Regions from separate parts of the Gordonia sp. 852002-10350_SCH5691597 genome, predicted to be linked through region 3. Evidence: predicted binding sites of a transcription regulator. Region 3 holds the regulator's gene; each other region holds the start of a gene.
What was found. Region 3 encodes LexA, which represses DNA repair genes until DNA is damaged. Its sites were predicted from a motif close to CGAACANNTGTTCG; they were not measured.
Positions count from the first base shown of each region.

Region 1: A5777_RS03865 (HNH endonuclease signature motif containing protein) is a predicted target of LexA. The motif match lies at 4,815-4,828, and genes of this name have one in related genera.
Region 2: A5777_RS17835 (HNH endonuclease signature motif containing protein) is a predicted target of LexA. The motif match lies at 5,512-5,525, and genes of this name have one in related genera.

Region 1 covers NZ_LZMO01000055.1:101-7,053, forward strand. The annotation lists gene A5777_RS03835 (sulfurtransferase) at 379-1,218, shown strand; gene A5777_RS03840 (DUF1416 domain-containing protein) at 1,221-1,526, shown strand; gene A5777_RS25635 (helix-turn-helix domain-containing protein) at 1,594-2,169, opposite strand; gene A5777_RS03850 (alpha/beta fold hydrolase) at 2,053-3,075, shown strand; gene A5777_RS03855 (FABP family protein) at 3,180-3,845, shown strand; gene A5777_RS03860 (hypothetical protein) at 3,895-4,341, opposite strand; gene A5777_RS03865 (HNH endonuclease signature motif containing protein) at 4,833-6,458, shown strand; partial or broken gene cydC (thiol reductant ABC exporter subunit CydC) at 6,501-6,953, opposite strand, start outside.
Region 2 covers NZ_LZMO01000240.1:76,280-87,554, forward strand. The annotation lists gene A5777_RS17800 (inositol monophosphatase family protein) at 1-473, opposite strand, end outside; gene priA (bifunctional 1-(5-phosphoribosyl)-5-((5-phosphoribosylamino)methylideneamino)imidazole-4-carboxamide isomerase/phosphoribosylanthranilate isomerase PriA) at 470-1,213, opposite strand; gene A5777_RS17810 (hypothetical protein) at 1,316-1,582, opposite strand; gene hisH (imidazole glycerol phosphate synthase subunit HisH) at 1,579-2,220, opposite strand; gene hisB (imidazoleglycerol-phosphate dehydratase HisB) at 2,217-2,840, opposite strand; gene A5777_RS17825 (histidinol-phosphate transaminase) at 2,837-3,997, opposite strand; gene hisD (histidinol dehydrogenase) at 3,994-5,331, opposite strand; gene A5777_RS17835 (HNH endonuclease signature motif containing protein) at 5,553-7,514, shown strand; gene A5777_RS17840 (MarR family winged helix-turn-helix transcriptional regulator) at 7,837-8,334, shown strand; gene A5777_RS17845 (MDR family MFS transporter) at 8,615-10,420, shown strand; gene nadC (carboxylating nicotinate-nucleotide diphosphorylase) at 10,576-11,275, opposite strand, start outside.
Region 3 covers NZ_LZMO01000185.1:13,577-24,851, forward strand. The annotation lists gene hflX (GTPase HflX) at 1-509, shown strand, start outside; gene A5777_RS13025 (HPr family phosphocarrier protein) at 515-775, opposite strand; gene A5777_RS13030 (PTS fructose transporter subunit IIABC) at 818-2,911, opposite strand; gene A5777_RS13035 (1-phosphofructokinase family hexose kinase) at 3,013-3,978, opposite strand; gene A5777_RS13040 (DeoR/GlpR family DNA-binding transcription regulator) at 3,975-4,745, opposite strand; gene ptsP (phosphoenolpyruvate--protein phosphotransferase) at 5,018-6,733, shown strand; gene lexA (transcriptional repressor LexA) at 6,779-7,519, opposite strand; gene A5777_RS13055 (LysM peptidoglycan-binding domain-containing protein) at 7,930-8,370, shown strand; gene nrdR (transcriptional regulator NrdR) at 8,515-9,063, shown strand; gene hrpA (ATP-dependent RNA helicase HrpA) at 9,037-11,275, opposite strand, start outside.

The DNA.
Region 1 (6,953 bases), on a different contig from region 3:
CGCCACCGCGCGCGAGCGCAACTCGACCACCGAGTCGGAATCATGGGGGCCGCTATTGAAGCGTCGTGGGGTGGCTGTTGTACCCTCGTGGGCATGCAACTGCGCCGTGAGCTTCTGCTCACCCGTCGGCGGGCGATCGACTTTTGTCGCGTCGCCGACTGTTGCTGTCTCTAGTCCGGTGATCGCGCCACCTCGGCACGCTCACCACAGGTGACGGCCGGTGTGTGCAGTGTGCGCGCTCGTGACATCGCAAGTCCGCATCTCGTCAGATGCCGCCGTCATCGTTCGACCGTCATTCGACCGACGTCCGGCCCGTTCTCATCACTCCGGTGACCGGACACACTCACCGAGAAATCCCACCTCTGGAAGGAACCAGACATGGCACGTTCCGACGTCCTGGTCAGCGCCGATTGGGCTGAGCAGAACCTGAACAACGACAAGGTCGTCTTCGTCGAGGTCGACGAGGACACCAGCGCTTACGACGGCGGCCACATCGAAGGCGCCGTCAAGCTCGACTGGAAGACCGATCTGCAGGATCCGGTCCGTCGCGACTTCGTCGACCGCGAGCAGTTCTCCGCGCTGCTCAGCGAGCGCGGCATCTCCAACGACGACACCGTCGTCCTCTACGGCGGCAACAACAACTGGTTCGCCGCTTACGCGTACTGGTACTTCAAGCTCTACGGCCACCAGGACGTCAAGCTGCTCGACGGTGGACGCAAGAAGTGGGAGCTCGACGGCCGCCCGCTGTCGACCGACGCTGTCTCGCGCCCCGCGACCGAGTACAAGGCCGCCGATCCCGACAACTCGATCCGCGCCTTCCGCGACGAGGTCGTCGACGCCATCGGCGTGAAGAACCTCGTCGACGTGCGTAGCCCTGACGAGTTTTCCGGCAAGATCCTGGCTCCCGCGCACCTCCCGCAGGAGCAGAGCCAGCGTCCCGGCCACATCCCCGGCGCCATCAACGTGCCGTGGAGCAAGGCTGCCAACGAAGACGGCACCTTCAAGTCCGACGACGACCTCGCCGAGCTGTACAAGGAAGCGGGCCTCGACGGCTCGAAGGAGACCATCGCGTACTGCCGTATCGGTGAGCGCTCGAGCCACACCTGGTTCGTGCTGCAGGAGCTGCTCGGACAGACGAATGTGAAGAACTACGACGGCAGCTGGACCGAATACGGTTCGCTGGTCGGCGTTCCGGTTGAACTGGGAGAAGGAAAGTAAGTATGTGTGCTGCACCCAAGCAGGGACAGAAGTTGCCCGCGGGCGTCGACGTCGAGAAGGAGACCGTCCTGACCGGACAGGTCACCGACGCCTCCGGTAACCCGGTGGCGGGAGCGTTCGTGCGACTGCTCGACTCGACCGGTGAGTTCACCGCCGAGGTCGTCGCAAGCCCCACCGGCGATTTCCGCTTCTTCGCCGCCCCCGGCACCTGGACGCTGCGCGCCCTGTCGTCGGTCGGCAACGGCGACGTGACCGTCAGCCCCGAGGGCCCCGGCGTTCACGACAAGGACATCACCGTCTCGAAGTAGACAGAAGAGTCGCAATCTCGAAGTAGCGCAACGCTTTTGAGGCTGCTGATTCGCAGATCAGGCCCGGTCACCCGCAGGGTGGCCGGGCCTGTTTTTTCGGCGGATAGGTCGATGCGTACCGCGTGCAGTCGGGGCACCGGCTGAGCAGATCATGCCTGCAACCGATGACGTGTTCGAGGAAACTCTCCGCGTCCGCCAGCTGGGCGCGTTGTGAACGTATCCATCGGAGCTTCTGCTCGATCAGTTCCGTGCGACCTTCTTCGTCGCGGTGCAGCACCAGCCGGATGTCGGCAAGACTCATGCCGACGCTCTGGCAGGCCTGAACTATGCGGATGCGACGAATGTGCTCCTCCGTGTACAAACGGTGGCCCGACGCTTCGCGATCGGGTACGACCACACCGAGGTCGTGCCAGTGCCGTAGCACGTGGTCGTCGACGCCGACTCGCCTCGAAGCCTCTCCGATCTTCACTTTCCGCCCGACCTTCCGTCTTGACCTCAGGTCAACCTGAGGTTTTACCTTGTCGCCATGATGACACACGATTCTCTGCCACCCGCTTCGATCGTCACCGTGAACGGAACCTCCATCGCGACAAGGACTCTCGAGCCCCCAACGGCCTCGGCGGGCGACATCGTGCTGTGCCACGGCACGCCATGGTCGTCACAGGTCTGGACCAGCGTTGCCACCGACTTGAGTCGCGACTACCGAGTATTTCTCTGGGATATGCCCGGCTATGGCGAGTCGGAGAAGAGCGCGGCAGTCACGACCGACTTGGCCGCGCAAGCCGTACGACTGGGCGCGCTCATCGAGTTGTGGGGACTGCAGCGGCCGCATGTCGTTGCGCACGACATCGGCGGCGCCGTCGCACTCCGCGCACATCTGCTCAACGGCGTCGAGTACGCAGACGTGTTCCTCTGGGACGTCGTCACCGTGGACCCGTGGGGTTCGCCCTTCTTCCGGCTGGTTGCCGAGAACGCACATGTCTTCGAGCAACTCCCGGCACATCTACATGCAGCACTGGTCAAGGAATACATTGCCGCAGCAGCCTTTCGGCCGTTATCCGACGAAGACGTCGAGGCGCTCGCCTCCCAGTGGCTCGGCCCCATCGGACAGGCGGCGTTCTACCGGCAGATCACAGCACTCAGCGCAGCGGACACCCGCCCTGTGGCGAATCGATTGGAAGCCACCCGCAGCCCGGTTCGTATCGGCTGGGGTCGGGATGATCCGTGGATACCGCTGCGGCAGGCCTATGAACTCCAGTCCAGATTCCCCGATCACCCCGAGGTTGTCGTCCTCGACGACGTCGGACACCTCACGCCCGTCGAAGACCCGTCTGCGGTGACGGCGGCCGTTCGCGCATGGCTTGCGCGGCAACCGGCCCCACCGCGCCGTCGCCGCGTGGGCCATGGTCGGGGCCGACCCCCATCATCGCCGTCGCGGCCCAGGGCGGACGCGACACGGCACAGTGATCCGACTCGACGGCGCGGGCGCCAAGCGACACAGCCGAGTGTGGTCGACCTCAGTGAACTACCGCCCGCGCATCGGAGTTAGAATCTAGCCGTGGTCATCTTCTTCGAAATCTTGCTGGTCCTCGCGGCCGTCCTGATCACCTGGTTTGCGCTGTACGTGCTCTACCGACTGGTCACAGACGAATCGTGACCTCCCCGGAGGACGCACAGCCCGACGACGCCGTCGCCGCCCGTAGATCAGGCGACGAGGCGATCAGCCAGGCCGATTCGCGCGCTGCAGAGTCAGGCAGCCGCGAACGCAACGTACCCGCGTGGGACGATCTGCCGCTCAAGCCCGATACCGCCAACCTGCGGCTCGGCGCGGACCTCCACCAGGGACTTCTCGCGTTATTACCTCTCGTGGGAGTGTGGCGTGGCGAGGGTGAGGGACACGATCCCGTCACCCACACCGACTACCACTTCGCCCAGCAGATCGTTGTCAGTCATGACGGGCAGAACTTCCTGAACTGGGAGTCGCGCTCCTGGGTCATCGATGAGGACGCCAACTTCCTGCGTCCCGACCAGCGTGAAACCGGCTACTGGCGCATCACCGAGGACGACTCCATCGAACTTCTCCTCGCCCACGCCGAGGGCTGGGTCGAGCTGTTCTACGGCCGGCCGCTGAACCAGACGTCGTGGAATCTCACCACCGACGCCGTCGTGCGCTCGGAGACGAGCTCCCCAGCGGGCAACGCCAAACGCCTTTACGGCATCGTTCCCGACGGCGACCTCGCCTACGTCGAAGAACGTGTCGATTCCGACGGCGACCTCACGCCCCGCCTTTCCGCCAAGCTGCGTCGTTTCGTCGGATAGTCAGACCGCGATGCTGCGGCAGCCGGCTGATCGTCGAACCGGCTGCCCATCACCCACGCAGTTGCGGCGGCGGACCGTCGAAGAAGAACTGGAGCGCGAGCGGGCCGTCGTCGATGATCTCTCCCATGAGGACCGGGCGCCCGCCTCGACGCTCGCCCTGCAGGATGTGGAACTCGCTGTCGGGCAGGATGCGCGACGAACCGCTCGGCAGATAGGTGAACAGGGCACCGTCGGTGCCGCAGAGACCTGAGGTCGACAGGATCGCCAGGTCGGCGAGGCCCTCGTTAAGCAAGACCAGGTGACCTGTGGTGGCACCAGCGATTCCGAGTCGGCTGTAGCCGAGGTTCTCGACAGTCCCGATGATCCAATTGGTCGGCCCGTCGTTGGTCCACTCCGGATCGTCGGCGGTGAGGTAGCGGCGACGCACTGCCGCAGTGCGATTCGACGATGCGTGCATACGCGTGTGGAGAGATCTGACCGCGCTGGTTGTTCTCATCATCGGCCTCCTGGCTGTCACGAATCACGGCTAACGAGTGCTTCTGACACGAAGTTCACTCCTCGGCATCGGCAGCCGCATGCGTAATCCACTACTCGTTGTCGGAATTGCCCGACAACCCGATGCAGCCGCACTACCTCAGATCGTGAAACACCCCGACGATGAAAGGCCCCCAGACACGGAACGACCCCCGCATCACCCGTCAGGGACGGGCACATCGGCCGGACGGCCGGATGCGGGGGTCGGGTGACCATCTGGTATTCGCCAACGAGCACAAGTGCCGGCGAAAGTGCCTAAGTCACAGGCGGTCCGCCGTTAGCGGATGGCCACCTCACGTGTCCGTATGTCATACAACTTCAGACCACCTCCTTTCTCGTGTACGACCGAACGTACGCCCGCCCCGAGGTGCTCGCAACGCCTTTTTCGATGCGCATACCGCGGTCGGATCTTCGGTGAGATTTTTTGTCAGACCTCGAATGTATGTTTGGTTCATGTCCTTGGAAACCACTCTCGACGCCGACGCAGCAGCGCCCGGCGCGTCGTCTGATGCCGGGCTCTTCGGCGCGCCGACGATGCCGCCGATCGTCGAGCAGATGTGCGAGGACGAGGAGCTGTCGAAGACCGATCTGGTCGAGATCATCGCGCACTGCGCGTCGGTGCGCGCCAGTGCCGATTATCGAATGCTGCAGGCTATCAGTCTGATTCACGAAGAGCACGAGGAAGACTACGGCTCAGAAATCGGCGAAGCGCACCCCGGTCCCGTTGCCTCTCCGGAGGATCTGCACGCGCTGACCACGCTCGCCAGATCCGGTGGTGACCCGCGCGCCCGGTTCGGTCCGGACGGACTCGAGCGCACCATCGCCGACGTCGGCGCGGTCCTCTCGGTCTCGCCCGCCAGGGCACGTGAGCTGATCACCGCCGGGCATGCCGTCCGCTATCGCCTGCCGCTCACCGGATCGGTGCTCGCGTGCGGACGTCTCGACCTGCCCCAGTTCCTCGTCGTCCTGTCACGCACCGCTCTGTGCGGACCCGACACCATCGCCGACGTCGACTCCCGAATCGCCTCGGCACTGCTGGCGCGCGACAAGATGTCGACGACACGACTCAAGGCACTCGTCGACAGCGTCGTCGCACAACTCGACCCTCCCGCGGTCAAGAGGCAGCGCGAGCTCGTCGACCACGACCGCGACGTGCAGGTACGGCCTGACCGGCACCAGCCGGGACAGTCCCGCATCAGCGGCACGCTGCCCATCGAGTCCGGTGTCATGATCAATGCCCGGCTCAACTCGATGGCCGACGCCGTCCACGACGCCGACCCGCGCACTCACGCACAACGTCGAGCCGACGCGCTCACCGCCTTCGCGCACGGCGAGAGCCACCTCACCTGTAGATGCGAGGCCTGCGCTGCGGCGGCCGAGGTCGCCGAGTCCGCCGGCGAACCGTCCCACGACCTGCCCGACCACGCCGCCGCACCGGCACCATTGGTCCCGCCTTCGCCGAGAGCGGTCATCCACGTCGTCGTCAACGAATCCACCATCAATGGCCACGACGACATGCCCGGATTCATCGACGGACACGGCGTCGTCGATGCGGAGACGATCCGAAAGCTACTCACGGACGCCGAGATCGACTTCCTGGATCCCGCGGCGATCAACGAGCGCGCCGCCTCATCGGCACTGCGGTACACGCCGAGCAAGAAGCTCGACGCCCTGATCCGCTCGGGCGAGCTGTGCTGCACATTCCCCGGGTGCAGCAACCCGGTATGGCGCGCCGACGTCGACCACGGCGAGGCTTTCAACCGCAGCAACCCGCAGGCCGGAGGCGCCACAGTTGCGGCAAACCTCAAGCCGCTGTGCAGGTTTCACCACAGGATCAAGACCTTCGGCAACTGGCGCGACCTGCAGACCGTGATGGGGACAACTCTGTTCGTCTCCCCCACCGGGCACACCTTCGTCGGCAATGCGTTCACGGGCTTCAACCTCTTCCGAGGCTTGCACAGGCAGAAGCCACCCGATCACCCTGCCAATCGACGAATCAACGCCGCACACGACGCCAAGCGGCGTCGAGCAGAGCGTGCCGAAAAACGTTGGAACGACGAGAACCCGCCGCCCTACTGAGCACTCGCCTACCGGGCACTCGCCTACTGGCACTCGCCACACCTACTGGGAGCCGACCGGTTCCCATTCGATCCGCACGAAGTCAGCAGACTCCGCGCGGGGTGGCTGGTGCGTCACGACCACCACGGTCCGCTCGGGACCGAACATGCCTCCCACCGGCGTCAGCAGGCGGGCCAGCAACTGCTCTGCGTCCGCGGCGTCGAGGTGTTCGGTCGGCTCGTCGAGCAGCACCACCGGTGCCCGGTGCAGCAGTGCACGGGCAAGCAACAGTCGACGACGCTGCCCGCCGCTGATCGCCTCCGCCCCACCGGTCAGCACCGTGTCGAGGCCGTCGGGCAGACCTGCCACCCAGTCGCCGAGGCCGACGGTCGCCAGCGCCTCGCGCATCTCGTCGTCGGTCACGTCGCCACGGGCCACGCGCAGGTTCTCGCCGAGCGTCGTCGAAAAGGTGTGCGCTTCTTCGGCGAAATAACATGCGGCCGAGCGCAATGCGAC
Region 2 (11,275 bases), on a different contig from region 3:
AACGCGACGGCCGTCTGGGCGAGCGTCGTCGGAAGATGCGCGGCCATCGGGACGCCGTTGCGGTACAGCGGACCTCCGACGTGACCGGCGTAGCGCAGTCCGGTCAGCGGCAGCCATGTGAGACCGAGTACCGCCTCACCGTCGACGAGCAGTCCGAGCAGGATGCCTGTGAGCGGCATGCCCGTCGAATAGTTGTACGTTCCGTCGACCGGGTCGAGGACCCACACGGCACCGTCGGTCACCGGTGGTCCGCCGAATTCTTCGCCGTGCACGTTGATTCCGGTCCGGTCGGTGAGTTCTCGTCGGATGCGTTGTTCGAGGTCGAGGTCGACCTGGGTCGCAAAGTCGGTCAGACCCTTCACAACGGCACTGGGCGCGCCGAGTCCGGCGACGAACTCGCCGGACACACCGTCGAGAATGCTGCCCGCCACCTCGAGGAGTGCGGGCAGATCCAGGCCGGAACCGGTGGTCACAGGTTACCGACCGCCGCCAAAGCGTCAGGCAGGGTGAATCGCCCCGCGTACAGAGCCTTGCCGACGATCGCGCCCTCGACACCCTGGTCGGCCAGGCCTGCGATGGCGATGAGGTCGCCGAGCGCCGACACACCACCCGACGCGACGACGGGCGCGTCGGTTGCCTTGGTGACTTCGGAGAGCAGATCGAGGTTCGGCCCGCCGAGGGTGCCGTCCTTGCTGACATCGGTGACGACGTAGCGCGCGCAGCCGTCGCCGTCGAGTCGCGCGAGTACCTCCCACAGATCACCGCCGTCGGTGACCCATCCCCGACCACGCAGTCGATACGAATCACCGTCTGCGACGACGTCGAGTCCCACGGCGATACGGTCGCCGTAGGTGGCGATCGCGCGCCTGCACCACTCGGGGTTCTCGAGCGCAGCGGTACCGAGGTTCACGCGGGTACAGCCCGTCGCCAGTGCGGCTTCGAGGGACTCGTCGTCGCGGATGCCACCGGACAACTCGACCTTCACGTCGAGTTCGCCCACCACACCGGCGAGTAGTTCGCGGTTGTTGCCCCGACCGAACGCGGCGTCGAGGTCGACGAGGTGAATCCACTCGGCACCGTCGCGTTGCCATGCCAGCGCGGCATCGCGGGGCGAGCCGTAAGCGGTTTCGGTGCCCGCCGCACCGCGGACGAGCCGAACGGCCTGTCCATCGGCAACGTCGACGGCTGGTAGGAGTTCGAGGGTCTTCCCCATGACGTGAAGTCTTTCCTGTCTGTTGTTCTCGTACGGGTCTGTACGTCTCGTACGGGCTGGTGATCTCGGAATGTTCGGTGGGTGATCGCGGTCGCGCGCCGGTCAGGGGCCGGGGTTTTCCTCGTCGAGGGCGCGAACCCTGCGCTCGTAGTTGCCGATGATCCGTCGCGACATCCAGCCGATCGTCCCGATCATCGCGAGCACCACGAGCAGGGCTGCGAACAAACCTGCCACCGGTGACCAGTGTGCCAGCGCAAGGATGATCGGAATGCCGATCACCAGCACGAGCACTCCGGAACCCAAGACGAATGTCACGAACCGCCCGTAGGAGAAGTGTGGGCGCTCGGGCGCACCGTCGGACGCGCTCATGCGATGCTCCCGACCCAGTTACGCAGCAATTCTGCTCCCGCGTCGCCCGACTTCTCGGGGTGGAACTGTGTGGCGCTCAACGCGCCGTTCTCGACCGCCGCGAGAAAACGGCTGCCGTGTTCGGCCCACGTCAGGGCCGGTGCGGCCAGTGGCGATCCGACGTTGTCCATTTCCCATGTCTGCGCCGCGTACGAGTGCACGAAGTAGAAGCGGGTGCCCGGGTCGATTCCCTTGAACAGCGTCGAGTCCGTCGGAGCCTCGACGGTGTTCCAGCCCATGTGCGGCAGCACGGGAGCGTCGAGCCGCGAGACCGTTCCCGGCCACTCTCCGCAGCCGTCGGCTTCCACACCGAATTCGACGCCGCGCTCGAACAGGATCTGCATGCCGACACAGATGCCGAGCACCGGGCGTCCACCCGCGAGGCGTCGTCCGATGATCCGGTCGCCGTGGACCGCGCGCAACCCGTCCATGCAGGCCGCGAACGCACCGACACCTGGCACGACCAATCCGTCGGCTTCCAGCGCTGCGGTGAAGTCGCTGGTCACGGTGACGTCGGCGCCCGTGCGCTCCAGTGCGCGCTGGGCCGAGCGCAGATTGCCCGAGCCGTAGTCGAGGACGACGATGTTCGTCGTACTCATAGAGCGCCCTTGGTGGATGGCACTCCACTGACTCTCGGGTCGGCCTCGGTCGCCGCACGAAGCGCGCGTGCGACCGCCTTGAACTCGGCCTCGGTGATGTGGTGCTGGTCGCGGCCGTAGAGCACACGCACATGCAGCGCGATACGTGCGTTCAGCGCGATGGACTCGAAGACGTGCCGGTTGATTACCGTCGAGTAGGCCACGCCGGGGTATCCGCCGATGACCGCGGTCAACATGTGCTCGGGTTCGCCCGTGTGGACGCAGTACGGTCGGCCCGACACGTCGACGACGGCGTGCGCGAGCGTCTCGTCCATCGGGATGTACGAGTCGCCGAAGCGTCGAATGCCCTTCTTGTCGCCAAGTGCCTGACCAAGTGCCTGACCGAGCACGATCGCGGTGTCTTCGATGGTGTGGTGCCCCTCGACCTCGACGTCGCCCTTCGCCTCAACGGTGAGGTCAAAGCTGCCGTGAGCGCCGAAAGCGGTCAACATGTGGTCGAAGAACGGGATGCCCGTCGAGATCGCCGTCACGCCGGTGCCGTCGAGGTTGAGTTCGACGACGATCGACGACTCTTTGGTCGTCCGCTCGACGCGCGCGATACGCGGTGCCGGGGTGGTCACTGTGACTTCTCCAGATCTGTGGTGGCGAGCTTTCTGCTGACGTCGAGGAACGCATCGTTCTCGTCAGCCAATCCGATCGTGACACGCAAATGCGCGGGAATTCCGACGTCGCGGATCAACACGCCGTTGTCGAGGTATCGCTGCCACGATGCCGGAGCGTCGGCGAAGCGGCCGAACAGCACGAAGTTGGCGTCGGAGTCGACGACGTCGAATCCGGCCTTCTCGAGGTGGGCGACGACGCGTTTGCGCTCGGCGATGATCTTCGCGACTCCGCCAAGCGTCTCGTCGGCATGGCGCAACGCCGCTCGCGCAGCGGCCTGCGTGAGCACCGACAGGTGATACGGCAGCCGTACCAGCTGCAGGGCGTCGACGATTGCCGGCGACGACGCGAGGTACCCGAGCCGACCGCCCGCGAAGGCGAACGCCTTGCTCATCGTGCGGCTGACGACGACCTTCGTCGGGAACTCGTCGATCAACTCGACAGCGCTGCGCTGCTCGGAGAACTCCGCGTACGCCTCGTCGACGATCACGATGCCCGGCGCGGCGTCGACGATCGCCCGCAGCCCGTCGTTCGAGATCGACGCTCCGGTCGGGTTGTTGGGAGACGTCACGAACACGATGTCGGGGCGTCGTGCGGAGATCTCGCCGGCCGCGTAGTCGATGTCGAGCGAAAAATCGGAGCTGCGCTTGGCCTCGAGCCACGTGGTATCGGTGCCGTTCGAGATGATCGGATGCATCGAGTAGCTGGGCACGAAGCCCAACGCCGCACGACCGGGGCCACCGAAAGCTTGCAGGAGCTGCTGCAGGATTTCGTTGGAACCGTTTGCCGCCCAGACATTTTCGACGCCGAGGCGGGTTCCGGTGGCTGCGCTCAGGTAGGCGGCGAGGTCGCTACGCAGCGCGACGGCGTCACGGTCTGGGTAACGGTGCAGTTCGGCCGCAGCGGCGCCGGCCGATTCGGCGACGTCGGCGATCAGCTCTGGCGATGGCGGATGCGGGTTCTCATTGGTGTTGAGAACGACAGGCACCTTCAATTGCGGTGCGCCATAAGCGCTTTTGCCGCGCAGATTGTCGCGAAGCGGGAGATCGTCGACGGTGATCTGGGCTCCGGGAATCTGGGCTCCGGGTACTTGAGCGCCTGTAGCTGCGGGCGTCACTGTGCGGCCTCGGCAACAGCCCCCGAGAACCTGCGGGTGATCGCATCGCCATGTGCCGGAAGGTCTTCGGCCTGCGCCAAGGTGACCACCTGGTCGGAGACGTCGCGCAGCGCCGCCTCGTCGTAGTCGATGACGTGCACGCCACGCAGGAAGGTCTGTACCGACAGTCCCGACGCGAACCGGGCCGAACCCGATGTCGGCAGGACGTGATTCGATCCCGCGCAGTAGTCCCCAAGACTGACTGGCGCGAAGTCGCCGACAAAGATCGCGCCGGCGTTGTGCACGCGATCGGCGACCTGCGCGGCGTCGCGCGTCTGGATCTCGAGGTGTTCGGCCGCGTATGCGTCGACCACGGCAAGACCGGCCTCGACATCGTCGACGAGCACGACGCCCGACTGCTTGCCACTCAGCGCCGTAGTGACTCGCTCGCGGTGTTTGGTCTCGGCGACCTGGCGGTCGAGTTCTGCGTCGACGGCATCGGCAAGTGCAACGCTGTCGGTCACGAGCACCGACGCCGCGAGGACGTCGTGCTCGGCCTGGCTGATGAGGTCGGCGGCAACGAAGGACGGGTTTGCCGAATCGTCGGCGAGGATGGCGATCTCGGTGGGTCCGGCCTCGGCATCGATGCCGACGAGTCCGCGACACAGTCGCTTGGCTGCCGTGACGTAGATATTGCCGGGACCGGTGATGAGGTCGACCGGATCGAGGACCGCACCGTCGGTATCCGTACCGCCGTAAGTGAGGAGCGCAACGCCCTGCGCACCACCGACGGCCCAGACCTCGTCGACGCCGAGTAGTGCGCACGCCGCGAGGATGGTCGGGTGCGGCCAACCGCCGAAATCCTTCTGCGGAGGTGACGCAACCACGAGCGATCCGACGCCCGCCTCCTGCGCAGGGACGACATTCATGATGACCGACGACGGATAGACAGCGTTGCCGCCGGGTACGTACAGGCCGACACGCCTGACGGGAATCCACTTCTCGCTGACGGCTCCCCCGTCGACGACCTGTGTGCGCGACGTCGTACGACGCTGGTCGGCGTGTACGAGCCGGGCGCGGGTGATCGACTCACGCAGCGCATCAGCGACGGCCGGATCGAGTTTCGCCAGGGCATCGGCGATCACATCGGCGGGAACCCGGACACTCGACGGACGCACGCCATCGAACTTCTCGCCGTACTCGAGTGCTGCCTCGACGCCGCGGTCGGCGATCGCATGCACCACCGGCGTCACCGTATCCAGCACGGCATTGACGTCGGTGCCCCCACGGGGCAACGCGCGACGCAACTCAGCGAGCGTCGGCGAGCTACCGCGCAGGTCGGTTCGGGCGAGCATGGGTGTCTCCTGATCGGTCGGGTTGATGTGTCCAGGATATGCGGCGGCACCACTGGTTTCCGAATGCGGTCCGTCGGCAGTACGGCAGTAGCGAGGCAATACGACCCGGGCGACCCGATCACAGGGTGTCGAAACTTCTTTCGATTTTTCCTCGACCGTGTCCGTATTGTCGGGTAGTGTAGAACACATATTCGACACGACGTGGGCGGGGGTGGCGGCACGTGAACAGCAACAGTAAACCGAGCGACGGCGGAACCGGTGGCGCGCCTTCGGCTTTGGGGTCGTCTGCGTTGGCCTCTGCTGCGTTGGCCTCTGCTGCGGTGGGGTCGGCGGATGCCGTGGTCGCGGAGAAACTGTCACGCCTGGCAGCAGTGTTGGATGAGTTGGCGACGGTGGATGTGTCGTTGGTGTCCGACGACGTTCTGGTGGAAGCCACGGTTGAGGCGGAACGGTTGGCGCTGCGGACGGCGGGTGCGGTCACGGACCGTTTGATTGTGGAAGCGTCTGACCGGGATCTGCCCCACGGTTTGGGTTTCCGCGATATCCGGAATTTCATGGGGCAGCGTTTGCATATTGGTGATCCGGCCGCTAGGTATCGGGTGATCGCGGCGACCGGCACGTTCACCACAATCTGCGGCGACCGCCTGCCACCCGCGTGCCCGACGTTGGCCGGCTACGTCGTGGAAGGACGCGTCGCCGGAGCACACGTCCGCGCGGTACTGGAAGTGCTCGAAGCGATCCCCGGTGAGGTGTCGGCCGAGACCAAAGCGGCCGCCGAAGCACAGATGGCCGGGTATGCGGTCCAGTTCACGCCCGCCGAAATCACTAATTTGGGTTCACGATTGTTGGCGCATCTGGATCCGGATGGGACGCTGACCAACCCGAAAGACCGCAAACGTCGACGCCGCTTGTGGGTGAACCGGCAAAACGCACAACTCATGTCGCGGTTGACCGCCGATCTCGATCCGATCGCCCGCGCCCGGCTGGACACCGTGCTGGACTCGTGGGCAAAACCCGGCATGAACAACCCCGACGACCCCGACTCACCTGTCGGGCCGATCACCACCGCCAATGCTGAGCAGGTCGCGGCGGCGTTGCGGGATCAACGCTCACCCGCCCAACGCAACCACGACGCTTTCTCCGCCCTACTCGGGCAGGTGTTGGAATCCGGCATGTTGGGCAATACGCATCGGGGGTTGCCGATCCAGGTGATCGTCACCACCAGCCTGCACGAGTTGGAAGCACAAGCAGGGATCGCACAGACCACGTCCGGAACACTGCTGCCGATCCAGGATGTGATCGAGATGGCCGCCTCCGCCGGTGCGAGTCAGTATTTGGCGGTGTTCGGTGACCACACCAGCATCCCGCTGTATTTGGGTCGGTCGAAGCGGATCGCGTCGTTGGGGCAACGGTTGGCCTCGTTCGCCTCACCGGGCGGGAAGATGTGTTCGGCACCGGGTTGTAATCAACCCGCGTCGCGGGTGCAGATGCATCACGCCGCGAAAGACTGGGCCGACGGCGGCTTGACCGACATCGACCAGTTGGTGCCGGCGTGTGATGTGCACAATCGGCGGGTCGGGCCGAAACCCGGCCAGTTCACCACCCGCATGATCACCGAAGGCCCTGATACCGGGCGTGTTGCGTGGCGACTCAACGCCAAACCCGGTATGCCCGAGAATCCCGAACGCATCAACCGCATCGCCGACGTCAAAGCCGACTTCCACGACTACCTCACCGCCGAACACATCAGCAACGAAGCCGCCGCCGCAGCACGCGCGGCCGGTGTTGGCGCGACGGTTACCGAGATCGGCGCGCGAGCCTCGGATACAGCCGACACTGAGGTCGGCGCGCGTGCCTCGGGTTCAGCGGACGCCGAGATGGTGGTCGCGGACGCGGTCGGTGCCTGGATGATGTCGCCGCCTTCGACGCCAGGTGCGCCGAGCGTGAATGAGCCGACGTTGACCGGCGTTGAGCTCGCACTGGTGGGCGCACTGCCGTTGAGCGACACCGTGCGCCTCAGCGGGCGGGTCGACATCCAATGGAACCTCACTGACCCACCCGACCCCGAGCCACCCACAGACCCAGACGCACCTACAGGTCCCGCCCCACCAGCCAGCCCCTGGTGGCTCGGCGGCGTCGACCCGCCCGGCGACGTCGACCCACCCTTGTCCGACGCCGCCTGACCACCGCGCCAGCCGACCGTGTGCCAACCCGGCCGACCGCGACAAAACAACCAATCCGGTTGTGCCGCAACCCGTCCACACCCCGCCACCACACCCCGGTGGCGGGGCAGACGTGGTTACTGGCGGGCAGGTCCGGAAGATGAACGCAAGCAACGTAGCAACCGTGAAGCGCGGCGCCACAGCGTGTGCGGGTGCCCCTCACCCATGTCGTCCGCGCCCCCGCCATCGACCGCCACACCCGTCGAGTCCTGAATCACGTTTCAGTGCGCGGTACCCTGTGGCGCATCATCCGACGAACCGCGACGGACAGGATTCACCGCAGATGGGCGACGCTCGCTCCGACCACCCAGTGGACGCCGACGACGCATCCGATGACCCGATCACCGACCTGGAGACAGGTTTCGCCGACCTGATGCGACAGGGACGAATTCGACTACGCAACCGTGCCCGCGCCGTCGACCCCCGACTCGACCCGTCGAACTACCCCCTGATCGCGATGCTCGCCAGCGCCGACGGATCTCTGCCGGTATCAACGCTTGTCGCGCAGCTCGGACTCGAGAAGTCGACGGTGAGCAGACAGATCGACGCCCTCGTGCGCCTCGGTCTCGCCGAGCGACACGCCGACCCGCACGATGCCCGCGCTCGACTGGTCTCCCTGACCCCTACCGGCCGCGCACGCGTAGATCACGTAGCCGCCGCGGCGGTCGCAGACTGGCGGGCACGGCTGTCCGAATGGGACCCGGACGACATCCGAACACTCACCCGACTGCTCAACCGCCTCCTTGTCGACGACGCGGAGTTCGAACACGACCCAGCGTGAGCCCTGACCGAGCTTGAACCTCGGCCTACCTCGAATCCGACCCCAGACTGATCGTCGATGCTCGGCTCCAACCGCCGCGTCGAAAAATCCGCCCGGTGCGGGAATACTCGAGATAGTTGCGCGTTACAACTATCAATGGTTATAGTTGCTTCACTCAACTAGTTGGTTGCGTGACGTATCTGCAGCCAGCAATCCGGCCGGCCATCGTTGCCGCGCCCCGACATCCTTCTCCCGTGCGGCGGACCGCGCGGGACCAGCCACTACTTCAGGAGGTTCTCCCATGTCTCAAGCCGCCACGCGGGAGGTCACTTCCGCTGCGGGCGCACCGATGACCCATCGACAGAAGCTAGAAGCTCTCATCGGTCTGCTCCTCGGAATGTTCGTCGCGTTTCTCTCGTCGACGATCGTGTCCAATGCGCTCCCCGTCATCATCACTGACCTGCATGGAACGCAGGGCCAGTACACGTGGGTCGTCACGGCGACCCTCCTCGCATCCACGGCGACGACACCTATCTGGGGCAAGCTCTCCGACCTGGTGAGCAAGAAGATCCTGGTCCAGGCGTCGTTGGCGCTGTTCACCCTCGGTTCGGTCCTCGCTGGACTCTCACAGTCGGTCGGCATGCTGATCGGTTTCCGCGTCATCCAGGGTCTCGGACTCGGTGGGTTGCAGGCGCTGGTCGTCATCGTGATCGCATCGATGTTCAGCCCTCGCGAACGCGGACGCTACCAGGGTCCGATCGCTGCCGTGATGTCGCTCGCGACCGTCGCTGGCCCACTGATCGGCGGCGTGATCGTCGACACCAGCTGGCTCGGCTGGCGCTGGACGTTCTACGTCTGCGTCCCTCTCGCGGTGATCGCTTTGCTGGTCATCCAGCGCACACTGAATCTCCCGACGGTCCGCAAGGACGTCCACATCGACTACCTCGGCGCGTTCCTGATCGCGGCCGGCGTCAGCACCCTGCTCATCTGGGTCACCCTCGCCGGTGACAGCTTCGCGTGGCTCTCGGGAATGACATTCGGACTCGTCACACTCGGAATCGTGCTCATCGTCGGCGCATTGTTCGTAGAATCGCGCGCCAAGGACCCAATCATTCCGCTTCGACTGTTCCGCGACCGCACCACGACCCTCGCCACACTGGCAAGCGTTGCCGTGGGTGTCGCACTGTTCGGTGGCGCCGTGTTCCTCGGTCAGTACTTCCAGATCGCCCGCGGCTACTCCCCCACTGCGGCAGGTCTGCTGACCCTTCCGATGATCATCGGCTCGATGCTCGCCGCAACGGTCTCGGGCGCTCTCATCACACGGTTCGGTCGGTGGAAGCGCTTCCTCGTCACTGGCGCTGTGCTGATGACAGCAGGCTTCTTCCTCCTGTCGACCATCGACGCTCATACCGACATGGTCGTCATCGGAGCATTCCTGTTCATCCTCGGACTCGGCATGGGCATGACCATGCAGAACCTCGTCATGGCTGTGCAGAACAACGTCGGACTCGACGATCTCGGCTCGGCCACATCGACCGTGACGTTCTTCCGTTCACTCGGAGGAGCGGCAGGCGTCTCGGTGCTCGGTGCGGTGCTGGCAACCCACGTCACCGACCTGATCACCAAGGGCCTGGTCGCAGCGGGAGTCAATCCCGCTCAGACCGGCGGGTCGAGCGCAGGACTGTCCAACCTGAAGGATCTACCCGGACCGATCGCCGAGATCGTCCGCGGAGCCTACGGCGACGGAATCGCGCGCGTCTTCTTCATCGCAGGCGTGATGGCCGCGATCAGCCTCGTGGCGATCGTGTTCATCAAGGAGGTCGCACTCAAGACGCAGAGCTTCGACGAACAACGGCTCGCCGCCGTCCGCGAGGAAGTCATCGACGTCACGCCCACCGCGTCGTTCGACGTCGCACCGGTCACCGTGGACAGCGGCCGGACAGGCGAGAACCGCACTGCAGACACAGGAGCAAATGGCGGCACGGAGGTAGACGACCTCGACAGGGAGTTCGCGGAACTCGTCGACGGTCCGGACGCCACCGCGCGTTCGGCAGCCGCCACCGGAGATGCCGACTCACAGCACGGGCGCCACGAGCGCAACGACTGACCATTTGGCTGCCGAAAGGCACGCCAGAGCCAGACGCGCGCTAGAACCCGGAAACACCAGAGTCCCGGAACACTAGAGCCCAGAAAACTGTGGCCCACAGCTGAAAGCTGTGGGCCACAGTGCTTTTGCACCACTCGACGGTGCGTTTCCGCCGCTCAGAGGGGAATGTCGAGTCCGAGGTCGAGCGCGGTGACCGAATGCGTCAGCGCGCCGACGGCGAGGTAGTCGACGCCCGTGCGTGCGTAGTCGGCGGCCTGGTCGAGACTCAGCCCGCCCGAGGACTCCAGCTTCGTCTCCGGCGACCGGTTGTTGCGACGGGCGACGGCCATCTGGGTAGCCCAGAGTTCGAAGTTGTCGAGCAACACGAGTTGGGGTTCGAGGTCGAGCACCTCGTCGAGTTGCTCGAGCGAGTCCACTTCGACCTCGACCGGCAGGTCGGGTGCCGCTGCACGCACAGCGCGCAGCGCTGCGCTCACCGATCCCGCGGCGGCGACGTGATTGTCTTTGATCAGCGCCGCGTCACCGAGCCCCATGCGGTGGTTGACGCCGCCACCCGCCCGCACCGCATACTTCTGCAGATAACGCATGCCAGGCAACGTCTTTCGCGAGTCACGAATCTTCGCGGCCGTTCCGTTGACGGCGTCGACCCACTGTGCTGTCGCGGTGGCGATCCCCGAGAGATGACACGCCAGGTTGAGTGCCGTGCGCTCCGCGGTGAGCAGAGCGGCGGTGGGCGCATGAACCGCCAACACCACGTCGCCCGGTGCGACTCTCGTGCCGTCGGCAACCGCGGCGGTCACCTCGTATGCCCCGACACCGACGACCTCGTCGAGAACAGCAAGTACGACGGGCAGC
Region 3 (11,275 bases):
TCGTCGAGGCATTCCGGTCGACGCTGGAGGAGGTCGTCGACGCTGATCTCGTACTGCACGTCGTCGACGGCAGCGACCCGTTCCCCGCGGAACAGATCACGGCGGTCCGACGGGTCATCAACGACGTCGTGGCAGAAGAGGGAGTCGCGCCGCCTCCGGAGTTGTTGGTGATCAACAAGATCGATGCCATCGATGCGTCCAGGCTCACCGAATTGCGCGGCATGCTCGGCGCGGGCGGTAGTACGCACGGACCCAACTCAGCGGGCGTCGTGTACGTCTCGGCGCGCACCGGTGAGGGACTGCCTGAGCTGTTCGAGGCGGTCCGTGAGTTCGTGGGTCGCGACGACGTGGAGCTCACCGTCGACATCCCGTTCACGCGAGGCGACCTGGTGTCACGGATTCACCGCGAGGGCGAGGTACTCGCCACAGACCACAGCACCGAGGGCACCCGGATGCGTGTCCGTGTGCCCTCGGCGCTGGCGGGAGAACTGGCCTCGTTGGCCCAGTAGCAGGCCTACTCGGCGTCGAGGTCGGCGGCGACGAGCTTCGCGATGGCGTCGAGCGTTGCCTGATCGTCGGATTCGACGACGACCGCGGTGCCCTTCTCGGCGCCGAGCGTCATGATCAGCAATGCCGATCCCGCGTCGACCGGTTCGCCTCCGACGACCGAGATCGTCACGGGTGTGCCGGCGTCGGCGACTGCCTCGGCGATGATCGTTGCGGGTCGCGCGTGCAATCCGACGGCTGATCCGACCTCGACGGTGGTGCTTGGCATGGGTTGCTCCTTTGCAGATGGGTTATGTCGGGACGTGAGATCTCAGGCGGGGATGGTCTCCAGCTCGGGTGCCGAAGTCTGTCGGCTCGACGAGCGACCGAACTGCTTGGCCGCGACGACGCACACCGTGCCGAGGACCGTACCCGCCGCAAGCGCTGCGAGGAAGAGCAGCCAGTGGTTCATCGTGAAGAAGACGAAGATGCCGCCGTGCGGAGCGCGCTGCGTGACCCCGAAGGCCATGATCAGTGCACCGGCGAGTGCGCCGCCCGCCATCATCGACGGAATCACGCGCACCGGGTCTTTTGCGGCGAACGGGATTGCACCCTCGGAGATGAATGCGGCGCCGAGGAACCAAGCAGCCTTACCGTTTTCACGCTCGGGCTCGGTGAACAGTCCGGGGCGGATGACGGTGGCGAGTGCCATCGCGAGCGGCGGAACCATGCCTGCGCACATGACCGCTGCCATGATTTCGAGCTGGGGTGTGTCGCCGATGGCGAGGCCGGTGGTGGCGAAGAGGTACGCGGCCTTGTTGACCGGTCCGCCGAGGTCGAAGCACATCATGAGTCCGAGGACCACGCCGAGGACGATCTTGGAGCTGCCGCTCATGCTGTTGAGACCGTCGGTGAGCTGGGTGGTGACCCAGGCGAGCGGCTTGCCGAGCAACATGAACATCAGACCGCCGACAATCAGACTCCCGAACAGCGGGATGATGATGACCGGCTGTAGCCCGCGTGCCCACTGCGGCAACGGAAGTCGCGAGATCGCCAGGCACACGGCGCCCGCGATGAGGCCGCCGATCAGACCACCGATGAAGCTCGCGCCCACGGCAACCGAGACCAGGCCTGCGACGAAGCCGGGTGCGATACCGGGACGGTCGGCTATCGCGAACGAGATGTAACCCGCGAGGACAGGTACCAGCATGCTCATGGCGAGCGCGCCGATCGCGAAACTGACACCGCCGAGGTACTGGCCGAGACCGCCAGCGGGCAGATCCCAGAGGCTGTTGTGCAGCGCGATGTAGGCGCCGTCGGACAGCGTCTTGGATGAATCGAGTGTCTTGTTGGCGATCTGGTACCCGGCGAGCAGGAAGCCCAACGCGATCAGCAGTCCGCCTGCCGCGACGAACGGGATCATGTAGCTGACACCGGTCATGAGTGCCTGTTGGATCTTTTTGCCGAATGACAGGCTCGACGCCGATCCCTCCGCTGCACCGGCACCGTCGTCCGCCGACCCGTCGACGCGTGCGGCATGCGGACTACGCGACGCCTCCACAGCCTCTGCGATCATCTTGTCGGGTTCGTTGATCGCGCGCTTGACCCCGGACTCGATGACCGGCTTTCCGCTGAAGCGACTCTTGCCCTTCACACCGACGTCGGTGGCGAAGATGACGGCGTCGGCGCCTGCGATGACGTCGGGGGTGAACGGCGTGGTGCCCGACGAGCCCTGCGGCTCGACATGGAAGTCGACGCCTGCCCGCTCCGCGGCGTACTTGAGCGCGTCCGCTGCCATGTAGGTGTGTGCGATGCCGGTGGGGCACGCGGTGATCGCGACGATCGAGGGGCGCTTCTGCGAATCGGAACCACCTAGTGTCTTCGCGGTCTTCGTGCCTGCTGCCGGGACTGCGGCAGCGGCGGCCGCGCCCGCAGCAGGCGCGGCGGATGTCGACGTGGAGCCTGCCGGCGCAGGGTTGATGGCTTCATCCACCAGTTCGACGACGCGCTCGTCACTCGGCGCCTCGCGGAGGGCGGCGACGAAGTCGGGACGCACGAGCGCTCGCGCGAGCGAGCTCAGCAGCTTCATGTGGTCGGAGGCAGCGCCCTCGGGTGCCGCGATGAGGAACACCAGGTCGGCCGGGCCGTCGGGTGCGCCGAAGTCGACCTTGTTCGACAGCCGCGCGAAGGCAAGGCTGGCGGTGGTGACCGATGCGGCGCGTGCGTGAGGAATCGCGATCCCACCGGGTAGCCCGGTTGCCGACTTCGCCTCGCGGGCCAGTGCGGCGCGGCTCAGTTCGGACGGATCGGTCGTGCGCCCGGCCTCGCCGAGATTCTCGGCGAGATAGGTGATGACGGCGGCGGGATCACTGCCTGCGTCGACATCGAGATGCACCGTCGCTGCGGTGATGATGTTGTCGGACATGGGTTTTCCTTCGATTTCTGTGTGGTCCGGAGAGCGAGTGTTCCGGTTCTGGTCGGTGAGCGTCGTGGCGATTCGTGTACAGGAACTGGAGGCTGTGGGGGTCACGTGATCGGGGCGGCTCCTGAGAGTTCGACGACATCGACCGAGTCGACGTCGACCTGTGCCGGAAGTGGCGGCTGCGTCCCTGCCAGCCCGGCGGCCGCCGAGCCGTAGGCGACTGCCGTGCGGAGACGATCGGGTTCGGAGGCGCCCGCCGTGTACGCGATGAGGTACCCGGCCAGCGATGCGTCGCCTGCTCCGACGGTGCTGCGCGGCACGATCGGCGGGGGAGTGGCCAGCCAGCTACCCTCAGCGGTCGTGAGTACCGCACCCGCCGCACCGAGGGTCGCGAGTACCGCTCCCTGCGTGGTGGCGATCAGCGTTCGCGATGCCGTCACGACCGGCAGGTAGTCGCCCGAGGCGACGGCAGCGGCCAGTTCGGCAGGGTCGATACCACTGACCTCGGCGAGTTCTTCGTCGTTGGGTTTGATCAGGTCGACGGGACCCGACATCGCCGCGCCCAGGGGTGCGCCCGACGTGTCGATCGCCACGCGGCGTCCGCTGTCGACGAGGCGGTCGGAGATGCGGCGATACCAGTCGTCGGGAACTCCCGGCGGAATCGAGCCACACAGCGCCACCCACGACGCGTCCTCGACGCCCTCGAGTACGAGCGCTGTCAGTTCGTCGAGTTCTGCAGGCGTGAGGGTGTGACCGGGCGCATTGATCTTCGTGGTCGTCCCGTCGTTCTCGGCCACCGTGATATTGGTTCGGATCTGACCGTCGATGTCGACCGTGCGGTACGGCAGTGCGACGGCGTCGAGGGCCGTGAGCAGCGGGTCGTCGGCGTGCGCGGGTAGTACCGCGACGGTGGGGATGCCGGCTTCCGCGACGACGCGGGACACGTTGACGCCCTTGCCGCCGGGCTCGACCCGGGTGGAGGTACTGCGTTGCACCTCGCCCCGCATCAACGGTCCTGTGATCTCCAGGGTGCGGTCGAGACTCGGGTTGGCTGTGACTGTGAGGATCATGCGATCACGACCTCGATGCCGTGTGCCGAGAGCGCCGCCGAGAACTCGGGGTCGATGCCGTCGTCGGTGATCAGGACGTCCACCTCGTCGAGCGGAGCGAACGAGCTGAAGTCCTCGCGACCCATCTTCGACGAGTCGGCCAGCACCACGACGCGCTGCGCGGCAGCCACGATGGCCGACTTGACCGAGGCTTCTTCCGCGTCGGGGGTGGACAGGCCGTGGCCCTCACTGATCCCATTCGTGCCGACGAAGGCAACAGATGCCCGCATCTTTCCGAGTGCTGCGACGGTCTCGGCGCCGACCGCAGCCTGCGTGAGCCCACGGACCCGACCGCCGACCATGAGCAGGGTGGCCCGTTCGTGTGCGGTGAGGGCCTGCCCGAGCTGGAGGCTCGTCGAGATCACCGTGAGCCTGCGATCGGCGGGCAGCAGCTTGGCGGCCTGGTAGGTGGTGGTTCCGGCATCGAAGATGACCGATCCACCGTCCGAGGGCAGAAACCGAATCGCACCGCGGGCGATCGCTGCCTTCTCTGCGGTGTGGGAGGACTCGCGTTGGGCGAGTCCCAGCTCGTTGACTACCTCGACCGTCCCGGCCTTGACTGCTCCGCCGTGGACGCGCTGCACGCTACCGCTGCGCTCGAGCACTGCGAGGTCGCGGCGCACGGTTTCACTCGTCACGTCGAACCTGTCGGCGAGAGCTGTCACGGATGCGCGACCGTGCGCGCGCACCTGATCGGCTATTGCTCGCTGTCGCTCTTCGGCGTACACCTGTCGACTCCGATCTGTGGTGTGTGGCTCACCTTCCGGCGAACCATCTGTGGGGTCTGTGTTCTGTGGATCTGGCTTCTGCGGATCTGTGTTCTGTGGATCACCGCGTGATTGGTTCTGTGTGGGATTCGATGTTGATATATCTGTGTTTACGCCCGTGTGTGTTGACAAGTCAAGCGTTTCGAGTAACTTTGATCACAGAAATTCACGACGCCGGGTATTCCTCACAGATCACCGCACCCGGCCGATCGACCCGGAAGGCAGCAGACGCAATGGAGAATCACCTGGTAACGGAGAATCGGGTCACCATGAACGGTCAGGGAGAGTTGACGGGAACACCCGTCGTCGCGGGGTTTGCCTACGGGCCGGTGTTGTGGCCGGGTGGGCGCGTCGAGTACGACGAGACGTCACTCGGCACTGATCGCGTCCTCGCCGAGGGCGAGCGGGACACGGAGTCGGAACGTCTCGTCGCCGCCGCGGCAGTCGTCGCGGGCAGACTGCGTGATCGCGCATCACACGCGTCGGGAGCTGCGGCCGAGGTTCTTGCCGCGACCGCCGGGTTGGCCGAGGATCGGGGATGGATCGGTGCGGCAAAGTCCCGTGTCTCGAAGGGGGCGTCGGCACCTGCTGCCGCAGTCGCGGCCACGGCGCAGTTCTCCGAGATGTTCGCCAAACTCGGCGGGTTGATGGCAGAGCGGATCACCGACCTCAACGACGTGCGTGACCGGGTGGTCGCCGAGTTGCTCGGCCGGCCGGAGCCGGGAATTCCGACGCCGAGCCAACCGTCGATCCTCTTCGCGGACGACCTCGCTCCCGCGGATACCGCGGGGCTCGATCCCGCTGTGATCGTCGGGCTGGCCACGCGTCTCGGCGGACCGACCAGTCATACCGCCATCATCGCGCGTCAATTGGGCATCCCGTGCGTGGTCGCCGTGGCTCGATTGAGTGAGATCACCAGCGGCACAATGGTTTTGCTCGACGGCGGTGCGGGGTCGATCACCGTCGAACCGGAGGAGTCCGAGGCGCGCGAACTCGTCGAGCGCAGTGTTGCGGAGGCAGCGCTTGTTGCTGCGTGGCGTGGCCCTGGCCGGACTGCTGACGGCACCGACGTCGCCATCCTGGCGAATGTCGCCGATGGTGTGTCGGCGCGTCGCGCGGCCGATGCGCCGGTCGAGGGGATCGGGCTGTTCCGCACCGAGTTGGCATTTCTCGACCGGGCAGAGGAACCCGATGTCGACGAGCAGACACGTCTGTACCGCGACGTGTTCGAAGCGTTCGCGGGCCAGAAAGTCGTCATCAGAACGCTCGACGCCGGTTCGGACAAGCCGCTGGCCTTCATCGAGCACCCGGACGAGGCGAACCCCGCACTCGGCGTACGCGGTAACCGAATCGGCGATGACCACCCCGAAATCGTGCGAACTCAGCTCGACGCGATCGCGCGCGCGGCAGAAGAATCCGGTACGACGCCGTGGGTCATGGCACCGATGATCGCCACGGCCGCGGAGGCCGCACAGTTCGCCGATCTCGTCCGTCAGCGTGGTCTGACGGCTGGAGTGATGATCGAGATCCCGGCTGCGGCGATCCTGGCGCCGGCGATTCTGGCTGAGGTCGACTTCGTGTCGATCGGAACCAACGACCTCACGCAGTACACGATGGCGGCCGACCGGATGTCGGCAGAACTCGCCGAACTGACCGACCCGTGGCAACCCGCGGTGCTCGCACTCATCTCTCAGGTCGCGACGGCCGGCGCCCAGCAGGGCAAGCCCGTCGGCGTCTGTGGTGAGGCCGCGGCCGACCCGTCGCTCGCGTGTGTGCTCGTCGGACTGGGAGTCACCTCGCTGTCGGCGGCTCCGGCCGCGACAGCAGCAGTCGGGGCGAAGCTGTCGACGGTAACCATGGAGCAGTGCCGGACCGCGGCAGCTGCCGCGCTTGCGACCTCGAGTCCGGCACTCGCCCGACGTGCCGCTGCCGAAAAACTCGACCACTGATATAGGCCCCGCTGGTCAGTGACCTGCGGGGCCAGGTTCAGTGCATCACACCCGACGCATGACCGTCACGACCTTGCCGAGGATGGCGGCGTCGTCTCCGGGGATCGGATCGAAGAGCGGGTTGTGCGGCATCAGCCAGACGTGGCCGTCTTTGCGTTTGAAGGTCTTCACCGTCGCCTCGCCGTCGATCATCGCTGCGACGATGTCGCCGTTGTCGGCGACGTTCTGCTGACGTACGACGACCCAGTCGCCGTCGCAGATCGCGGCGTCGATCATCGATTCGCCGACGACGCGGAGCAGGAACAACGAGCCCTCACCGACGAGCTCACGCGGGAGCGGAAAGACGTCTTCGACCGCCTCCTCCGCGAGAATCGGACCGCCCGCCGCGATACGGCCGAGTACCGGAACGAACGTGGGCGTCGGGAGATCTCCGTTGATGGCATCGGAGTGCGGTGCGTCGGGAGCCTCGGAGACGTTGACCGCTCGCGGACGGTTGGCGTCCCGTTTCAGCAGGCCCTTGCGCTCGAGGGTGCGCAACTGGTGAGCGACCGATGAGGTGGAGGTGAGGCCGACGGCGTCGCCGATCTCTCGAATGCTCGGCGGATATCCACGCTCGCGTACCGACTTTCGGATCACATCGAGGACGTCACGCTGGCGACCGGTGAGTGTGGCCTCGGCGACGGCCGGATGGATCGGTGCCTCCTCGCCGCCTTCGCTCTTCTTTCCCTCGACGCTGCGACCGTTGCCCTTGGGCGACGACGGGCTGCGTCGTGACTTCTCTGTCATCGGTTCCGTCCTTCCTGATCTTGAAGCGGCTGCTGTTGTGAACTGGCTGCTGTTGTGAAGCGGGGTGGGTGCGTCTTTCTTCCATCGTCTGGCGCCGACAGTAGCGGAGGCCACGGACAACATCAAACATTTGTTCGACGTGTCGCAGGACTTTGTCGGACCCCTCTGGTAGAACTCGAACATCAGTTCATCGAACGCTTGATCGACCATTGGAGGTAGCGATGACCAGCCTGATGACAAACCCGGTGACCCGCTCGGTTCCCAGCACGTCGAGTGCATCCGTGGCAACACCGCCGACCGCCCGATCTGCACCCCCTCGACCTGAACAAACGCCTCGTTCCCGGGTTCACCGCGCCACGGTGGTCAGTGGACGCGCGCCGTCGAATGCCGTCCGTAGCGAAGAGCTGCGTGTGGCGGGACGTGTTCGAACAAGTGAGGTCCGACGGGCAGCCGGCGCAGACGTCTCGCCGCAGCGTCGACATCGGATCACGTTCGATCACGGCACCTCTACGCGTCCCGCAGGCACGCGATGCGCCGGTGGCGTCGGCGAGCTGGTGGCGGCCCGTCGACGACGGGCTGCGATATTGGCGGTGCTCGCGGGAATCGGTTTGGCACTGACCGTGTGGGTGGTCGGGACCATCGGTGCCGACTACCAGCGGGCGAGCATGCCGGCTTCGACCTCTACGCAGGTGGTCCATGTGCGTTCCGGCGAATCGCTGAGCTCGATCGCGGCGCGGGTCGCGCCCGATATGCCGCGTCAAACCGTGATCGACGAGATCATCGACCTCAACGATCTGCCGTCGAGCGGGCTGCGCGTTGGCCAACCGCTTGTCACACCCGCGTACCGCTAAGCGCTGGCGGTATTCTCGATGTCACAGGGTCCAGTCGGAAACCGACACGGTCACCGCTGCGGTCTCGCTTCCGCCGGTCGTCAGACGATCGGACCACGCCAGACCGACGGAGCCGCTGCGTCCCGAGATTCGCACGAGGACTACATGCGCTGCCCGTTTTGCAAGAACGAAGACACCAAGGTCGTCGATTCGCGTGTCGCCGATGAGGGGCAGGCAATCCGCCGACGTCGCGCGTGCAGCGAATGTGGGCGACGTTTCTCCACGGTCGAGAGTGCTGTTCTGGCAGTCGTGAAGCGAAACGGAGTGACCGAGCCGTTCAGCAGAGAAAAGGTGATGCGCGGGGTGCGCCGCGCATGCCAGGGACGTCACGTGAACGAAGACGATCTCGCACAGTTGGCTCAGCAGGTCGAAGACGCTGTCAGGTCGTCGGGTTCGGCTGAGATCCCCAGCAACGAGGTCGGTCTGGCCATTCTCGGCCCGCTGCGCGACCTCGACGAGGTGGCATATCTACGTTTCGCCTCGGTCTATCGCTCGTTCGATTCGCTCGAAGACTTTCAACGCGAGATCGACGACCTCCAGGGCAACCTCACCGGTTCCCACGAAGGCGCAGACGACCTCGACACCCCGCCCGCCGTCGACTCAGCGACGACTCCACCGCGTCCGGTGTCAACCGAGTCGGTCAAGAGCTCGTAGCGCGCGTTTCTCCGAAATGGGATAGGCGGTCCCGAGCTTCTGGGCGAAGAGGCTGACCCGAAGTTCCTCGACAATCCACTGCGCTTCCTCGCTGACGGCGTCTCGGCGCGATTCGGGGAGCTGTGTCAGGCGCTGGTTCCACCGCTCGGTGACTCTGTCGATGGCGGCCATTCCATCGCGGTCGCGAAGGGCCGCGGCAGGAAGTTGCTCGAGACGCTGCCGTGCGGCGGTCAGGTATCGCGGAACGTGCTGCAGGTGTTCGCGCGCCGTGGCCAGGACGAATCCGTCGAAGACCAGGTTGTTGAACTGTTCGGCGACGTCGTCGCATGCTGTTTGACCCGAATGGCGGTCGATCTCGGCACGTAGGGGAGCCACCTCGCGCAAGACCTCGACGGCGAGTGCGAAGTACTCCGGCGCCGCTGCCGATACGCGCGGTCGCAGTGTCGAGACGAGTTCGTCGAAGGCCGACGGCGTGCGGATCGAGCCCAGATCGACTGCTGCGGGCGCGATGTCGCGAATCGCCCTGCGGGTGCAGTCGGAATACAGCGCGTCGGGCGACGCGTAGGGACTCTGACTCATGGCCAGTCGATCGGCCGGGTCGAGCCCGGCGCTGATCTTGCGCGAGAGCGGCGCGATCGCATGGTCGAGCAGTTCTATGACGGCACCGTGCAGTTGCACACGTCGCTGTGCGTCCGACGTCGCGAGCGTCCGTGCCACCCCACGGTTGCGCTCTCCAGCGACGACCTCGAGTGATGGATAGCGTGTGATCTGTTGTCCGGCAACCGTATCGACGCTCGACTCGGCAAGTGTTCCGATTCCGTCGGCCGTCCACGTCGGGTACACCCGACGCGGCGTCGGCGCAGGCGCGTCACCCTCGATACGTCGGCGGAGGTCGGCGAGGGATTTGCCGGTGGCGACCGACTCCTCTCGCTCGTCGATCACGACGAAGTTCATCCGAAGGTAGGCGGGGAGTCGCTCGGGAGCGAAGTCGTCGGCCGCAATCGTCTGCCCGGTGATCGTCGACAGTTCACGCGCGAGGCCGGTGGTGAGTGGCTCTCGGCGTGGGGTGAGGCGAGACAGCGCGAGATCGGCGAATCGTCCGGCGGGGGCCATCGTTTTGCGGATGGTCTTGGGCAGTGTCTTGATCAACTCGGTGGCGAGTTCGCTACGCATTCCCGGGACCAGCCAGTCAAAACCAGCAGGACGTACGTGTCGCAACAGTGGACGCGGAATGAGCACGGACACACCGTCATCGGGCGCGCCGGGCTCGAACCGGTATCGCAGGCGGTAGCGGGTATCGCCCTGTTGCCACTCGCCGGGATAGTCGGCATCGGCGACGTGGACGTCGGCGGCGACGTCCTTCGGGGTGAGGTCGAGCAGCGCCTGGTCGGCTCGGCGCGCCTTCTTCCACCAGGTGTCGAAGTGGCGTGCCGAGGTGACCTCGGCGCCGATGCGATGGTCGTAGAAGTCGAACAGTTGGTCTTCGGTGATCACCACGTCGCGGCGTCGAGCGCGGTGTTCGACTTCGGCGGCGTCGGACAGGAGTGCCCGATTGCGTTCGAAGAACGGATGATTGGTCTTCCAGTCGCCTTCGACGAGCGCGTGCCGGATGAACATGTCACGCGCGGCTGCGGGGTCGATGGGGCCGTAGTCGACGCGGCGTCGGGCCACCAACGGGACGCCGTAGAGCGTCGCACGTTCGTATGCCATCGTGGCACCGCGCTTCGACGACCAGTGCGGCTCGCTGTATGTGCGTTTGACCAGGTCGCCTGCGAGTCGCTCGGCCCACAGCGGGTCGATTCCCGCGACGGTGTGCGCGAAAAGTCGTGACGTTTCCAGGATCTCGGCAGCCATCAGGAATGCGGGCGGCTTCTTGGAGAGTGACGAGCCGGGAAAGATCATCAGCGTCGTGTTGCGTGCGCCGGTGTACTCCCGACCCTCGGCGTTGCGGGCGGCGATGTTGCTCAGGAGCCCGGACAGTATCGCCTGGTGGATCGCATCGGTGTGGTGTGACTCCGCGGGCTCAGCAGAATTCTTCGACGTCCCAGATTCTTTCGTCGACCAGCCGAGATCGTCGACGATGCGCCGTAGCTGTCGGTGCAGATCCTGCCATTCGCGGATGCGGAGGTAGTGGAGGAACTCGCGCTCGCAGGTGCGGCGGAACTGGTTGCCGGACAGCTCCTGTCGCTTCTCCTGCAGGGAGCGCCACAGT